2 regions of the Pseudalkalibacillus nanhaiensis genome follow, and region 2 is predicted to be linked to the other one. Evidence: riboswitches for the same ligand, from Rfam matches in the RefSeq annotation. Region 2 holds a riboswitch; the other holds the start of a gene.
The links. A riboswitch is a leader RNA that binds a small molecule or an ion and turns the genes downstream of it on or off. The one in region 2 is predicted to bind FMN.
Positions count from the first base shown of each region.

Region 1: another riboswitch for FMN. It lies ahead of V1497_RS04560 (ECF transporter S component); the one in region 2 lies ahead of ribD (bifunctional diaminohydroxyphosphoribosylaminopyrimidine deaminase/5-amino-6-(5-phosphoribosylamino)uracil reductase RibD).

Region 1 is NZ_CP143541.1:884,161-892,559, reverse strand. It holds gene V1497_RS04585 (sulfotransferase domain-containing protein) at 1-98, shown strand, start outside; gene V1497_RS04580 (hypothetical protein) at 186-470, opposite strand; gene ytvI (sporulation integral membrane protein YtvI) at 826-1,857, shown strand; gene V1497_RS04570 (PAS domain S-box protein) at 1,996-4,197, shown strand; gene V1497_RS04565 (DUF6454 family protein) at 4,290-5,207, opposite strand; gene V1497_RS04560 (ECF transporter S component) at 5,416-5,997, opposite strand; FMN riboswitch at 6,197-6,346, opposite strand; gene tatC (twin-arginine translocase subunit TatC) at 6,421-7,164, opposite strand; gene V1497_RS04550 (twin-arginine translocase TatA/TatE family subunit) at 7,249-7,455, opposite strand; gene V1497_RS04545 (PhoX family protein) at 7,472-8,399, opposite strand, start outside.
Region 2 is NZ_CP143541.1:2,123,373-2,131,771, forward strand. It holds gene V1497_RS11110 (hypothetical protein) at 1-144, opposite strand, end outside; gene scpB (SMC-Scp complex subunit ScpB) at 141-755, opposite strand; gene V1497_RS11120 (segregation/condensation protein A) at 752-1,510, opposite strand; gene V1497_RS11125 (DUF309 domain-containing protein) at 1,726-2,253, shown strand; gene V1497_RS11130 (GNAT family N-acetyltransferase) at 2,267-2,641, opposite strand; gene ribE (6,7-dimethyl-8-ribityllumazine synthase) at 3,021-3,488, opposite strand; gene V1497_RS11140 (bifunctional 3,4-dihydroxy-2-butanone-4-phosphate synthase/GTP cyclohydrolase II) at 3,558-4,751, opposite strand; gene ribE (riboflavin synthase) at 4,779-5,426, opposite strand; gene ribD (bifunctional diaminohydroxyphosphoribosylaminopyrimidine deaminase/5-amino-6-(5-phosphoribosylamino)uracil reductase RibD) at 5,430-6,518, opposite strand; FMN riboswitch at 6,718-6,867, opposite strand; gene V1497_RS11155 (peptidylprolyl isomerase) at 7,221-7,655, opposite strand; gene lysA (diaminopimelate decarboxylase) at 7,832-8,399, opposite strand, start outside.

The DNA of each region.
Region 1 (8,399 bases), 1.2 Mb from region 2:
GGAGACAGGAATTTGATGAGGAAGTGAAAGAGCGGTTCAAAGCAGTAGCTGGTGATTTGTTGATCGAGTTAGGGTATGAAAAAGACCTGAATTGGTAAAGTCATAACCCATTTATATGTAAAAAGGAGGCCTTCCCCTTATCTGGGCAGCCTCTTTCTTTGTAAGCAATTTGATTTCTGGTTGACTTAAACGAGAAACATCCCTTTCTTCAAATAGAAATACACATTTTGAAGTTTAAGTTTTGTGCCTTCGATACGGTCAACTTCTTTTTCTGAAGCAACAGTTATCAAGAACTTTGCCTCTTCATTCATTTCAATCGTTCCGTATATGTCATCTGTCGTAAAATATACGGTCTTACCATCATTAACACACGTACACAAATCTTCGAATGATTGAATATAGGTTTTGTTTTGGCTTTCGAATATATTTTGGTCTATTTCGGCAAAACGATCGAACCCAATGTTCAACATTCTCCCCCCTTCTTGCTATACTAGTAGAATAACAGATTTTCAGATGAATTTCGTCTACATTTTTACAAAAATCTTCTATATTTTCATAAATAGTTTTAATGAAACAGTTCTTTGTTATCATTTTCTGACGATGTGAATCACCACTTCGTAACTATATTACTATAAAGCCCAAGGTTGAAAACGCCATAAAGTGAATTCTTCAAGCTTCATTCATCAATCATTTTTCTATAAGAATAAAATATTTCGAGTGCAAACCTGTCAGAAAAGATGCTCTTTTTACGTAGAAAAGGTATAATGAGGATAATTTAGATTTTGACAGAAACTGAGACGTTTCTATCACGGAGGAGACTCGAAGTTGGAATTAAAGAAGTACATACCGTTCGTATTACTCATTGGCATCATCATCTTTCTCATCCCGTATAGCATTCCGTTGGTATTAGCATTATTAACTGCGGTTCTGCTTGAACCATTCGTCAAAATGTTGAATCGTACGTTCTCCATTAAACGGATCTGGAGTGTGACGATTGCATTCACCCTCTTCTTGGCGATGCTGCTTATCGGTTGCTATTGGGCTGTCACCTCATTAGTCGTACAGGCAATTGAATTTACAGAACAACTGCCGGAATATGCCCAATATACGTTTGAACGCGTGGAAGAGTTCGTCATACAAATCGAAGAATATTATCAAGAGGTCCCTCCTGAGTACCTCTCTACAATACAGGAAGCACTTGAGGATCTTCGAAAGTTTTCACTTGATTTCTTATCAGGCATCGCAAACGGCCTTGTCGGATTTGTGACTGCTGTACCGATTCTGCTCATCCAATTATTGATCTACCTCGTCAGCCTTTTCCTATTTAGTCTTGATCTACCGAGACTTCATAGTGGATTTTTGAATCTGTTTTCAGAAAAAGCAAAGGAAAAAGTACAGCTTGTCCTTCAGCAGCTTTCATTTGCGTTTGTCGGATTTCTACGTGCTCAATTGATTCTAAGCTTTCTGACGTTCATCATTGCCTGGATTGGGTTACTTATCCTTGATGTCAAATACGCCCTCATCTTTTCGTTGCTGATCGTCATTGTCGATATTCTACCTATTCTTGGTACAGGCTCATTCCTTGTACCATGGGCCCTTTACAACTTTTATGCAGGAGATCAGAGACTAGCGGTCGGGTTACTCGTCTTGTTCTTCCTTATTACGATTTTCAGAAGGATCATTGAACCAAAAATCCTCGGCTCAAGTCTCGGCATCAGTGCTTTAGCCGCCCTAGCGAGTTTGTATATCGGATTTGCGACATTAGGAGTCGTCGGATTGATCATCGGTCCTGCCCTCGTCATTATCATCAAGTCACTTGTAAAAGCTGGCTTCTTGAATGTAAAAATTGATTTTTAAGAAGAGCTGCCAATTCGGCTGCTCTTTTTTTATGACAATTAACATAAATGCACCCCTATTAAAAGAAGGAATGTTTCTTCTTAAGGAAGAATTGATAACAACAGAGAATCATGCACGGAGGAAGCGAGGGCAATTTCTTTGAAGCCATTTGAGCATGCACTATTGGATAGTTATCCGGAACCCTATGTGTTGTTTGTGTTTTCAAACGATCATCCTGATCACGGTCATATCAACTATGTCAATCAAGCCGCAAGGGAAGCCTTGCATCTGGAAAAAGATTGTATCGGTAAGCCGATTGAGGAAGTGTTTTTGAATCCTGATCAGATTGTCCAAACATGCAAAAAAGCGATTGTTACGCAGGATCATCATTCCCTTGAGCATATTTCCATATCCGATTCAAATACAGTGTTCGAGTTTGTTAAATTTGTTCCCATCTCTTCTCCAAGTGGCGTCCAATATTGTGGACTTATTCTTGACACCCCTTATACAGCCGTCAAGAATATGACGGATGATCGGATGGTGGAATCCATTTTCATGTCTTCACCAAACGCCATGCTCATCCAAAGTATTGATGGCGAAGTCTTTAAAATCAATCCGTCATTCACTGAGATGTTCGGGTGGAAAGACTATGAAATCATCGGAAAAGGTATCTCACTCTTCCCTTGTGGATTTGAAAAAGAGCATGAGGAGATCGTTCGCCAATTACAGAAAAAAGAAGTGTATATCATTCCGAATACGAAACGTGTTCATAAGGATGGTTCGGTCAAAGACGTGTCCATCTGTTACATGAACATCTACAATCACCTGAGAGAGCGCACTGCAGTAGCAAGGTTATACATTGATATTTCTAAACAAACACTCTTTCATACAAAATATCTTGAACAAAGAAATTCACTCCAGCTGATTACAGAGAACATGAAAGACCTTGTCGCCATCTCAGACTTCTCCGGAAAGGTGGTATATGCCTCACCGTCCCATGTTGAAATAACAGGGTACTCCGCTGAGTCTTATCTAAATCGGAAAGTCTTCCGGTACATCCATCCCAATGATCGGAGACATGTATTCGAACAGATCAAGAAACTCGTCTATGCAGGTCGGTCTGCCAAAGCCGAAATCAGATACAAGCATGCCAGCAAAGGCTACATTTGGATTGAATGGATTGCATCTCCACTATTGGAGGGACAATCACAATTTGAAAAGTTTGTCGTTGTCGGCAGGGATATAACACACAGAAAACGGGCAGAAGAAGCCTTACAGGAAAGCGAAAAGAAGTACCGACTTATACTGGAGAAAACGTCGGATCTCGTTGTCATGTTCAATCCTTTTGGGGATGTCGATTTCGTTTCGCCCTCCCTTCAGACATGGTTGGATCATAAACCACTTACAAACATATACGAATTCATGGCGCAGTATGTAGTCGCAGAAGATTTCAATCATCTATATGAAATCATCCATTCCGTCTTCTCCAAAAAAGAGCCGGAACAAAGTACCATCACACTTGAAGTTGGTGAACATCGATTTACCTTCGACACAGTACTGACACCTTTGGCAGCCAATGATTATAACTCCCATTCAGAAGATATGATCCTACTCATAGCACGCGATATCACAAAAAGACTCGAAGATGAACATGTATCCATGCAGCACGAAAAAATGTCGACTGTCGGTCAGCTCGCTGCTGGCATTGCTCATGAGCTTCGGAATCCACTTACGAGTGTGAAAGGGTTCATTCATATGATTGGTGACGAGCTCCGAGACCCGTTGCATCAAAATTATCTTGAGATCATCCGAAAAGAATTGGATGGAATCGAACGGATAGCCGATGAATTTATGGATCTCGCGAAGCCTCATGTTGTGAATGTGGAAAATACAGAGTTAAAGGAGATTGTCGAGAGTTGTGTCCGGTTATTCGAGGGTACGGCTTTCCTCAAAGGAATCCATATATATGTGGACGACATAAGTAATGAAGATATTGTCGTCAATGGGCAAAAGAGCGCTTTGAAGCGGGTATTCATCAATATTATGAAAAATGCGATGGAAGCGATGGATAAAGGCGGTACATTAGCCATAACCGTAAAGAGAAGAGAGAATTATGTAGACCTCTATTTCAGCGATTCTGGTATAGGCATTGAAAAGGAGAGGTTGAAGTACATCGGTGAACCTTTTTATTCCACGAAAGAAAAAGGGATCGGTCTAGGACTGATGATGAGCCGTAAAATCATACGTGAACATGGCGGAAGGCTCTCCATCGAATCGGAATATCTGAAGGGCACCACCATCTGCATCGTCCTCCCTCTTTCCACCACGCACGTTGAACATCAAAAAATACCGAGTTATTAAAGGAAGAGGCTGACTCTTGAGGACGTTATATCGTCCTTCAGGTCAGCCCTTCTTTGGTCTATTTCATTATGTGTAAGGACAAATTCATCTTTCTATCCTTCATTATTTGTCTCATAGATCAAGAGAGACGCATGATCATCATCCGGGACAGCATAAAGTTTAATCCCGTCCTCGTCCGTTTCCAGAAAGACAGGGTTACGAGTAATTGTATGATGTTGAGGGGAAAAGACTGGAATCGGAATTTCATGATGGATCTCTTTTGTTTTCTTGTCTAATAAGGCCAGGCCTCCAAGCTCATACGTACCGCCATCTTCCGTTGACAAGCCCGCTAGACCGGTGCAGATCATGTTCCCTTCATCTACCCCTTCACAATCTTGATAATCGATGAAATGACTGGAATTGAATTCGACCGATTTCTGTTTTCCTTTCTCATTCCATTCGTAAAATTTTCTCGATCCCCAGCTAACGCCTTGAAGCTCATGAGTCTTTTCATCACTCACGACACCTCCAATATGATCGTCCACTTCAAATACTTTTGTAACGTTGTGTGTTTCAGCATCCACTTTATACATGATCGATTTACTATCAGGGCGATACTCGGCTACTGGTACCCATATGTTTTCTCCATCGAAGTCGATTCCGCCTGGATGATACATGTCACCTTCACCAAGTTTAATATCCTTTATCAATTGCCCATTTTGATCCACGATGTATAAATGTCCGACACCTTTACCAGCCGTACGGTCATATCCATTCTTCGGCTCATCATATTTTTCCGGTTTTTCAATGATTTCGACCGATGATATGTAATAGCGATCATCAATTTTTGTCATTCCTTGCGGATGATGGATATTGAAATCCAAGTCTAGTTGTTCAACTTTATTCCATTCTGTATTCCGGGAAAGCTTTTTGACCTCACTGGACAGTCCTTCTTTTTCAGCTGTTGCAAATCCGCTCGAAGCCATGGCGATGAGTATTATGGCTGATAGGAGCATAGCATATAAGCGCATGATGTTCGTGCCTCCTTCATTGTTGTCATCGCCTATCAACATAATATAAAAGGAACGTAAAAAGAAGTGTTTCTCGCTCATCTTTAGACAATTTACGAGGAATTTAATTACGCTTAAGCTTCTTTAACAAAATGTAACCTAAACAATATGTCTAACAGATCATAAAAAAAGAGGCAGACCTGGTTTCAGATCTGCCTCTTGCTTTCGTTTATGAAGCGAGCTGTTCCATACGTTTCAGATATGGAGCCAACTTGTAGTAGATTACGATAAATAAAGAAGCGACAATCGTACTCTTGATTAGATTGAACGGCGTGATACCTGTCAGGATGAGGTTTGTCATCATATCTGACGTCATCGGATCATAGTTAAGGAACCATGTATACGCTGGCAGGATAAGCACATAATTCAACAGCGCCATCATCAATGTCATCGTTAACGTACCTGTCAACAATCCAAACGTCATTCCTTTTTTACTACGATATTTTCGGAATAAGATGGATGCTGGTACGATGAAAAAGCTGCCCGCTAGGAAGTTGGCGAACTGGCCTACTGGAACGCCTGTCATGCTTCCTTGCACACCGTAGTGTAGAAGATTTTTAATCGCTTCTACCGTGATCCCTGCCACGGGACCGAATACGATTCCGCTTAATAATGCCGGAACATCACTTAAATCGATTTTAAGAAATGGCGGCAGTCCTGGAAACGGAAAATCCAGGAGCATCAGTACATACGCGATGCTGCTCATAAGTGAGACAGCAATCATGCGATACAATTTCCCCTTTTGTTGCATAGGAAACCTCTCCTTTTCCTAAACGCCATCTTGCTTCCAATGCATTGCACCTCTCGAGAATCATATACAGACCCAGTCCTTTACACAAAAAACCCTAAAGCTATTCGCAGCTTTAGGGAGTATTTGCGCATTCTATGACAGGTTTTTTAGACCATTAGAAATCAAGCCTCTTTGTTGTATATGACAAAAGAAACCGTGCAAACATCTTCTCCCATCCAGACTATACTGTCGGCTCTGGCTTTAAACCAGATCAGCAAAGCTCTTCGAACGAAGAACAAAGCTCGCGGGCTCATGAAGGGGGACTTCATCTACCGCCGGTCGGGAATTTCACCCTGCCCCGAAGATGGTGTTTATGTTGTTGTTTTTACATATACAGTATATCGCTAAATAGCTTGATTGGGCAATAGGAATGCTTATTTCCCATCAACTGACACTTTTCAGGTCCGGTCTTTCTTTCTTCTGTTTTTTCTTATAGACCATTTTAGATAGAGATATACTGATCTCATACAACAACAGCAACGGTATCGTTACAAGGAAGTCAGAAATGAAATCTGGCGGTGTAACCGAAACCGCGACTACAACGAGAACGAAGTAAGAAACCTTCCTTGCTTTGATCAGATGCGTAGGGTTCAATAAGCCGATGGTCGTCAAGAATAGGATGACTACTGGTAATTCAAACAACAACCCGAAAGGAAGGGTCATCTGCATCATGAATCTGAAATACTTCTCTGTTGTGTACATTTCTTGGAAATGATTAGCTGATAGACCTTCCATAAAGGAAAGGACCATCGGGAAGACAATGAAATAACCGAATGATATGCCGACCAAGAATAATAGGAATAATACTGGAATATAGGAGAGCGTTGCCTTCCGTTCTTTCAAGTTCAGTGCTGGTTTAATGTAACGATAGATTTGAAAAGCGGCAAAAGGTATGGTCATGGCAATTGCACAGATCCCCGAGATCATGACATAAACCCACAGGATATCTGAAGGTCCAAGAATGACAAGCTTTTGGTCAAGGTCCCGAATCAGCCATTCATAAATCTCCTCAACAAAAACGAAGGATCCGACCAGGAACAGGATGAACACAACCAATGTCCAGATGATTCTTTTTCTTAATTCTTCTAGATGTTCTGTGACTTCCAACTCTTCATCCACTTCGCGCATAGCATTCACCGCCTTTCTTATTTATTTAGTAGAAAGAGGCTGACTCAATCGGTTCATACATCGATTAAGCCAACCCCCATCCATTTACTGCTTTTCGTTCTGAGCTGTTGCTTTATTCTCCGATTTATCGTCATCATCCGAAGATATCAGATCTTTGGTAGAATTTTTGAATTCTTTTAAAGTACTACCTGCAGCTCGGCCAAGCTCCGGAAGTTTTGATGGTCCGAAGATGATCAACGCGATAACCAGAATCAAAATCAAACCTGGAATACCGATTTGTCCAAATGGCATAAGTCATTCCTCCTTCTTAAAATCCTCTGATTGCGACAACGGCTGGTCGAGGCATACGATCGCCTGCTCTGTGTGGCCACATGCTTGTCGGTTGTGATAAGTCTTCTGTCTCTTCACCCGGGTGTTGGACAGATAAGAACAACGTCTTCTCATCCGGAGTGAACGACGGGCCGGTCAACTCTGCTTCAACAGGTGCAGATGCAAATTGGAACGCTTCCCCTTCTTGTTTGCCGGAAGTCGGAATCGCGAACATTCCATTGTTCTTGAAAGGTTTCCAAACCTTATCGTTCAACTTGCTGCTAGAGATATCCGTTACCGTCCACAATGTTCCATATTGGTCGAATGTCAGGTTATCAGGTGCACTGAATCCGCTTTGGATCCCACCTGCTACGAAGATGGAAAATTGGAAGTTCATAGCCCCGTGATCATCGTTCTCTTCAAAGAAACGCGTGATATGACCATGGATGTTACCGTGCTTGTCATTGTTTGTATGTGCAACGAAGATGGTTCCATCAAATGGGCTGATTTCAACATCTTCCGGACGATCTGTAGGCGTTGCACCTAGCAAGATTGCAGCATCATGTGCATGAACAACCACATCTGCTTGCGTTTGGAATTTATCAAGGATTTCTTGCTTTCCTTTTGCTGCTTCTCGGACCGCTTCTACTGTCAAAGCAATCCACTCGCCACTACTTAAGTCAGCGGCATAAAGCGTCCCTTTGTTTAGAAGCTCAGAATTTTTCTTTCCTAGCTTCTCGTTGTACTTTCCTTCACTTACAAACTTGTAGACACATGCATCCTTCTTGTCATCGCCCATGTAAACGACTACGCGTCCATCTTTTGCGAGTCCCATAGATGCATTTTCATGGTTGAAACGTCCAAGTGCAGTATGTTTACGGACTTGGAAGTTGGCATCAAATGGATCCACTTCTACAACCCAGCCG
Region 2 (8,399 bases):
GAAATATCGGACGTACAAGACAGATAGAGTTTTGATCCGACCTTTGTCTACTTTATAGTGCACGGTGGAGCGATTAAAGAATTCTTCTGGAGAGTTGGATTTTGATTTCTCAAGCACTTCTCCTTCAAACGACGTTATGATCATACCTTTTCCTCCTGTTCCTCTGCATTTGTTTCTAAAACATTATGGAAGTTTTCAAAAAACAAATCGGCCTCTTCTTCAATGGACTGATCTTGCGATTGATCAGGCAAGGCAGGTAAGTTTTCAATCGATTTAAGACCGAAATACTCGAGGAATTCTTTTGTCGTTCCATACAGGATCGCACGCCCTGTCCCTTCTGCTCTTCCCACTTCTTTTATCAAGTGCTTGGAAGCGAGGGTCTGAATCGGCTTTTCTGTCTTGACCCCTCGTATATCTTCGATTTCGGCCCTTGTAATCGGTTGCTTATAGGCGATGATGGCCAGGGTTTCCAGTGCTGCTTGAGACAATGAGCTAGTCGTGGGTGACTCGACGAATTTCTCATAATAGGCGACATGCTTCGCTTTGGTCGTAAATTGATATCCCCCGGCAATTTCAACTATTTCAATGCCACGGTCATCAGACTGGTAATCTGTCATCATTTCCTGGATCAAGGAATCTGCAGCTTCGATTTCAATGCCTAAGACATCCGCTACCTGTCTACTCTCTAAGCTCTCGTCACCGACGACAAAGAGAAGCCCTTCTATGACCGCTTTTTGCTCAATTTTTGTCGTCATTGTTTATCCTCCTTCACCAGCTGAATCGTGATATCCTTGAAATTTTCATGTTGTTCACATTGGATCTGTCGCGTTTTCATCAATTCAAGAATAGCAAGGAAGGTCACGACCATATGATCTCTGCTCGGGTAAGGGAAAAGCTCTTGAAAGGTCTGGACCCCATTACGTGTGTGTAATTGGTCCACGACCTCTGCCATTCTTGTTTCAATCGGGATATCCTGACGATCAATCTTTGTCTGCGGTCTCTTTTTCAATTTCTTGTTATCAAAAATGGATTGGAAAGCACCTACAAGGTCATAGATGGTAATTCCTGATACAGGATTCACGTTTTGTTGATTCCCTTTGAATTCATCAAGATTGCTGGGCGGTTTTGAAAAGGTCAAGCTCTTCTTACTTTCATGTTCCCTTAAATAAGTAGAAGCTTCTTTAAATTTACGGTATTCAATCAATCTCCGGACCAATTCTTCCCGAGGATCTTCCTCCATCTCCATTTCCATTTGTTGATCATAATCTTCCTCTTCATGTTTTGGGAGGAGGGTTTTACTCTTGATTGCCACAAGCGTCGCGGCCATCACCAAGTATTCACTTGCCACATCCAGCTGAAGTTCTTTCATGGTATGTATATAATCCAAATATTGTTTTGTAATCTGTGAGACTGGTATATCATATATATCAATCTCGTAGCGGTTTATAAGATGCAGTAATAAATCGAGAGGTCCTTCAAATGCATCTAACCGGACATTGTATTGCGTCATGTATTGTTCACCATTTTCATATTCGATTCACAAACGGATCAAACATTAGACTACACCACTAAAAAAGGCTTTTTCGTAACGTATGTCCGCTTTTTACACTCTCTAAAACATGTCGATATTATAGCATAACGTATGCACCATCACAATTTACCATTTTTGTTCCATTATCATGATATGATAAACTGATTAATAGCTTATGAAAGCGGGGGAAAACCATGTATCCAAAACCATACATCGATTATCTGGTTCATTTTCATGGCTTGAGAGACTATTTTGAGTGCCATGAAATTCTAGAAGAGCATTGGAAATCCGTTCCTGAGGACCAAGCGAAGAAACATTGGGTCGGACTGATTCAAATTGCTGTATCCCTCTATCATCAGCGAAGAAAGAATTACTCAGGTGCACTACGTATGATGACGAGTGCAGCCAACATCATCGAGAAAGAGCAATCTGAAATTGAGGCACTCGGTCTTGATGTTGATGTCTTACTCTTGAAACTGCAAGAACGGATTGTGGAAATCGAAAACCAACAACCTTATGAAAGCTTCAACCTTCCAATCAAGGATAAGACCCTTCTTGCCCGTCTCGAAAAAGAGTGTGAAGAAAAGAACTGCACATTTGGAATTCCAAGTGACATGGACGATGATTTTCTAGTGAACAAGCATACATTGCGAGATCGCCAGCCTGTCATCAATGAACGACTTGAACAAAAGGCTCTCAGAAAAAAGAAACGGGAAGGATAATCCTTTCCGTTTCTTATTCGTCCTTGTTGAGCTCCACTGGACCGTCTTCACATTTCTCATAAAATGAGCTTGTTTCAACATTTGCAGTGAGTTCATAATTGTCTTTTAAGGTCTTTCTGACAGCATCAACCATCTTCTTCCCGATCCCTTGATGGCGATGGGATGGATTTACACTCAAATGCTGCAGCTCTGCTTGTCCATCATCCAATTTCAACCCGATGATCCCGATGATGTCTTCATCCTCTTTCCACATGAAAAGTTGGTGATCAGGTTCGGTTTCGTATTGCTTCACGGTTTGCTGCAATTTTTTAACTTCCTTTTCATTCGGCATGAACGAAAGAAGTCCCATCGCAATTTTTTCATAATTACGTTTATATCGAATTAACATAAATTCTCCCTCATTATCGAAATAACTTTCCTACGAGTGACAAAAGTAAGAGGACTGAGACGATGATCACTACGATGAATAATATGCGTTCTTGCTTTTTGTTGTTCATCTTTATCCAACCTCTTATGCGGAACATGAACGAAAAAAATCACAAATCACAATTATTATAGCGAAACTTCATCCATGTTGCTAATTTGTCCTAATTCCGTTTTCAGTATAACATTCTACAAGAATAGTTAAATACCTTTATCCACCCTTACGTAAAAAAACATGTTCATGATTTTGTATACTCAAAGGATGTGATTCCAATAATGGGCTTGAAAGTGCTCTGTTGGATAAGCCTTTCCTTAATGAATGGATTTGTTAAAGTTAACTGTTATTATTTAAACGATCGACAGAGGTTGCCCATCTCGATTGCGGAAACGGCAGCTTCCCACCCTTTATTTCCTGCTTTCGTGCCTGCACGCTCGACAGCTTGTTCAATTGAGTCTGTTGTTAAGACGCCGAAAATGACCGGTAGCCCCGTGGACATCGCGACACTTGATACGCCTTTCGATACTTCATTGCAAACATAATCAAAGTGCGGTGTAGACCCTCTGATGACGGTTCCTAACGTTATAACAGCATCGTATTTGTTTGATTCTGCCATCTTCTTGGCAATCAACGGAATCTCAAATGCACCAGGAACCCATGCAACATCCACATCTTCTTCATTAACTCCGTGACGCCTCAACGCATCTTCAGCACCTGAAAGCAATTTACCTGTAATGAATTCATTGAATCGACCGACGACGATCCCGACCTTTAATCCTGTTCCTACTAATTGTCCTTCAAACGTATTTCCCATGTTCATTGACCTCCTGTTAAATTGATGGTGTTTTTAAAGTATACTTCGTTATCTGATCGTGCGTTTGTTTTAAAAATGCAGCATGTGGCCTAACTTGCTATGCTTCGTACGTAAATATCTCTCGTTTTCATCTCGGTGTGGCAATTGTATGCCAACGCGGTCCACCACTTCCAACCCATAGCCGCTCAATCCTTTGATTTTACGTGGATTATTGGTCAAAAGTTTCATTTTGGAAATGCCGATGTCGCGGAGAATTTGCGCCCCGATCCCATAATCCCTTAAATCAGGAGCAAAACCTAATTTTTCGTTCGCTTCAACCGTGTCATAGCCTTCTTCCTGAAGCTTATAGGCTCTCATCTTATTCAGAAGTCCGATACCCCTTCCCTCCTGCCTCATATACAGAAGAACACCGTGACCTTCCTTTTCGATTTGTGATAAGGCAGCATGCAGCTGCGGACCACAGTCACATCGGTAGGATCCGAACGCATCTCCTGTCAGACATTCTGAGTGGACACGGACCAAAGTCGGCTCGTCCGGAATGATTTCTCCCTTAACGAGAGCGACGTGTTCTTTTTGATCCAGGATGTTGGAGTATCCGATTGCTTTGAAATCGCCGAATACCGTCGGCAATTTGATTTCGATTTCTTTTTTGACGAGCTTATCCTTCCTGTTACGGTATTGGATAAGGTCTTTGATCGTGATCATTTTCAAGTCGAATTCATCCGCTATTTTCCTCAGCTCCGGCACCCTTGCCATTGTGCCATCCTCATTCATGATCTCACAAATGACACCTGCAGGTTCAGCTCCCGATAGTCTTGCGAGGTCAATCGCCGCTTCAGTATGACCGGCGCGTCGTAATACGCCGCCTTCCTTTCCGACCAATGGGAATACATGTCCCGGTCGTTTAAAATCTGATGCGACTGATTTCGGATCCAATAAATAACGGATCGTCTCAGCACGCTCTTGAGCGGAAATGCCTGTAGTTGATGTTTTATGATCAATACTCACAGTAAAAGCTGTTCCGTGGGGATCCGTATTGTGATGGACCATTGGACTCAGCTCCAACTTATTGGCCAGTTGTTCCGTAATCGGGGTACAGACGAGCCCGCGGCCGTGGGTCACCATGAAATTTATGATTTCAGGTGTCACTCTGTCTGCCAAGGCGATAAAATCCCCTTCGTTTTCTCTGTCTTCATCATCACATACAATGACGACATTTCCTTGCATCAATTCATAAATCGCTTCTTCAATTCGGTCAAACATTTATGTCACCATCCTTAATGTGAACGATTAGAAACCGTGGTCTGTCAAAAATTCTTTCGTCAAATTACTTTGTTGAGATTGTTCTGCTCTTCTTTGCAGCAAATTATCCATATATTTCGCCAACATGTCACATTCGATATTGACGAGATCGCCTTCTTTTTTGTGACCGAGTACCGATTCTTCTACTGTATGAGGGATGAGAGACAGTGTAAACGTATTTCCAGATACGCCGAAGACTGTGAGACTCGTTCCATCGACAGCTACCGAACCCTTCATCATGAAATAAGGGCTCAACGCTTCCGGTGCTTCGATTTCGTAATAGATGGCATTGTGCTTTGGCGTTCTTTTTACGATTTTCCCCACGCCGTCAATATGACCTGAAACGAAATGACCACCGAATCTTCCGCCGGCTGCCATTGCTCTTTCCAGATTTACTGCATCACCGGCACCCAGCAGTTTCAAGTTCGTGGCTTTCAAGGTTTCCGGCATAACGTCGACAGTAAAATGGGATTCTTTGAAGGACGTAACGGTAAGGCAAATCCCGTTAACAGCGATACTATCCCCTAAACGGACATCCTCCAGCACTTTCGTTGCGCTTATGGTCACAACATATCCGTTATTGGATTCTTGAACGGATTGGATTTTTCCTAACTCTTCAACGATTCCGGTGAACATGGCTCAACCCTCCTTCAAAACGGATATGATTTTCAAATCATCACCAAGTTGATTGACTGAAACGATTTCAAGTTGAACGGCTTCAGCCATCGTTTCAATCCCTTCTCCTCCTATGACAGAAGGACTCTTTTTGCCCCCGATCAATTTGGGAGCGATATACGTAATCATTTCTTGAAAACACCGCTCTTTCATAAAGCTTGCATGAACAGAAGAGCCTCCTTCAACAAAAATCGATGTCACACCTTCTTCAACCAACCGTTCCAATAATGGATAAATCTCAATAGATGGACAATCAAGTTGGATGATGCGTACATGATCCCTTCTGAGGCTTTCAATTCGTTCTGTTGGCGCACTGCTGCCTGCGATTATGATGGTTTCGGCTGCTCCATCATGAAGAACCTTTGCGTCCTCAGGAATACGGAGGTTCGTATCAAGGATGATACGAATCGGGTTTCGGCCCCCTGATGGGAGACGTGTTGTCAGCTGGGGGTCGTCCTGGATAATCGTATTCACCCCAACAAGAATGGCATCATGCTCGTGACGGTACTGATGGACGTCCAGCCTCGCATCTTCACCAGTGATCCATTTGCTATCACCGGAATTTGCAGCTGTCTTTCCATCTAAACTGGATGCAGCTTTCAGGGTCACGAAAGGAAGGTTTGTTTTCATGAAATGGTTGAAGAACCGATTCAAAGAAATGGCTTCTTTCTCCAACAAACCGACATGTACGTCAATGCCAGCATCCTTCAACCGTTCGACACCTCTTCCGGCCACAAGTGGATTCGGGTCAAGCGTTGCGATATACACCCTATGGATGCCTCTTTCAATGACGAGATCGGCACAAGGCGGGGTTTTCCCGTAATGACTGCACGGTTCAAGAGTGACGTACATCGTTGCCCCTTCAGCTTTATTTCCAGCCATATTCAATGCATGAACTTCCGCATGACCTTCCCCAGCTTTCAAGTGTGCCCCAAGGCCGACAATTTCTCCGTTTCGTACGACCACTGCACCGACTTTTGGATTTGGAGATGTTTGACCGGCAGTTTGTTCGGCCATCCCGATTGCAAGCTTCATATAACGTTCGTGTTCCATCCGCTCTCCTCTTTTCACAACTGACGATGATCTTGAAATAAAAAACCCCGAAAATGCAATCTTGCATCTCCGGGGTATTAGGGTATAAGAAATAAGCCTTAGCTTTTAGGACACTGAACGAATGTTCAGAAAAAAAGCATAAGGAACGTACAGGCACATGTGCGATGCATTCGTACATTGCCCTCTATACCTGTTCTTATAAATCCTTCTCCCATCCAGACTATACTGTCGGCTTCGGAATTTCACCGAATCCACCGTTACAATGATCATTGCAACGGGTCACGGACTGAAAAGCAACGTTCGCTTTATCACCGCCGGTTGGGAATTTCACCCGACCCCGAAGGATATGTGTGTTGTATGTATTCAATGTTACTCTTTATTTCCCGCATACGCAAGGAGAATGTACCAGTAGATTGTGTTTGGAACACGATGTGGGTTTGTTGTTCAGCCTGATGTGAAGATCATTTTTGTTTTTGTAGATAAATTCGATTTTTTGTAGATAAATCCAGATTTTCGTAGATAATTTCTGTTTTTCGTAGATAATTTCGAATTCTCGTAGATAATTCCGTTTTTTTGTAGATATGATCTGATTCTGGGCCGTTCGCGTTATCAAAATGGCGTCCTCCAGTGCAAAATCGTCCTTCCAACAATAAAAAAGACCGATTCTCTTTGGAATCGGTCCTCTGACTTACATTTTTTCATTTATTCTTCCCAAACTTTAACTTCTTTCATTACATCGCCGTTTTGTGTGCGAAGTACAGAATCCAATCCTTCAGTCACTTGACCGAAAACGGTATGTACACCGTCTAGATGTGGTTGGTTTTCATGTACGATGAAGAACTGGCTGCCACCTGTATTTTTACCGGCATGAGCCATGGACAAAGCTCCTGGCTTATGCTTGTGTGGATTGCCTTCTGTTTCACAATCGATCGTATAGCCAGGTCCACCTGTACCTGTTCCAGTCGGGCAGCCTCCTTGAGAGACGAATCCCGGAATCACACGATGGAATGTCAAACCGTTGTAAAAGCCTTCGTTGGCTAATTTTTCGAAATTGGCAACTGTGTTTGGTGCTGCTTCAGGGTAAAATTCAATAAGAACCTTTTCCCCGTTCTCAAATTCGATACTTCCTTTTTTCATGAATCAAATCCTCCTCATCATTGGCACCACCATTACGCTAAAAGAAAGCGAGTGTGGCACCTTATCGTGAAAGTGACCTGAAACCGGATATAAGACATTTCCGGTCACCCACAAGTAGTTTCATTGTATGACGTTTTCATGAAGAAGTAAAGGAAGAACCGTACCGGGAACGATGTCTAAAAGCTTGATACGATTGACTTTTTCAACGGACGATCCAAGTGTACGAGATCACGGTAGGTTTCCCTTTCAACGACAAGCTGCGATTCACCATTCTCGACAAAAACGACAGCCGGACGAGGTACCCTGTTATAATTGTTTGCCATCGAATACCCATAAGCACCCGTACAGAACATGGCGAGGATATCCCCTTGTGACGTTTTCGGAAGAGAGATGTCATGGATGAGCATATCTCCGGATTCACAGCATCTTCCTGCAATGGATACGAGCTGTGTGTTCGGCTGCATGAGACGATTTGCCACCACAGCCTCATATTTGGCTTGATACAGTGCAGGTCTTAAGTTATCTGTCATGCCTCCATCCACAGCAATATAATTCCGTATTCCTGGTATTCTTTTTTCTGATCCGATCGAGTATAATGTCGTCCCCGCTTCTCCTACGATGGATCGCCCTGGTTCGATCCAGATCTCAGGCATAGCCATACTCGTTTTCTCAACTTGAGCTTCAACCTCATCAATGAGAGCGTTCATCATCTGTTCAATTGAAACGTCTTGATCGGCAGAGGTA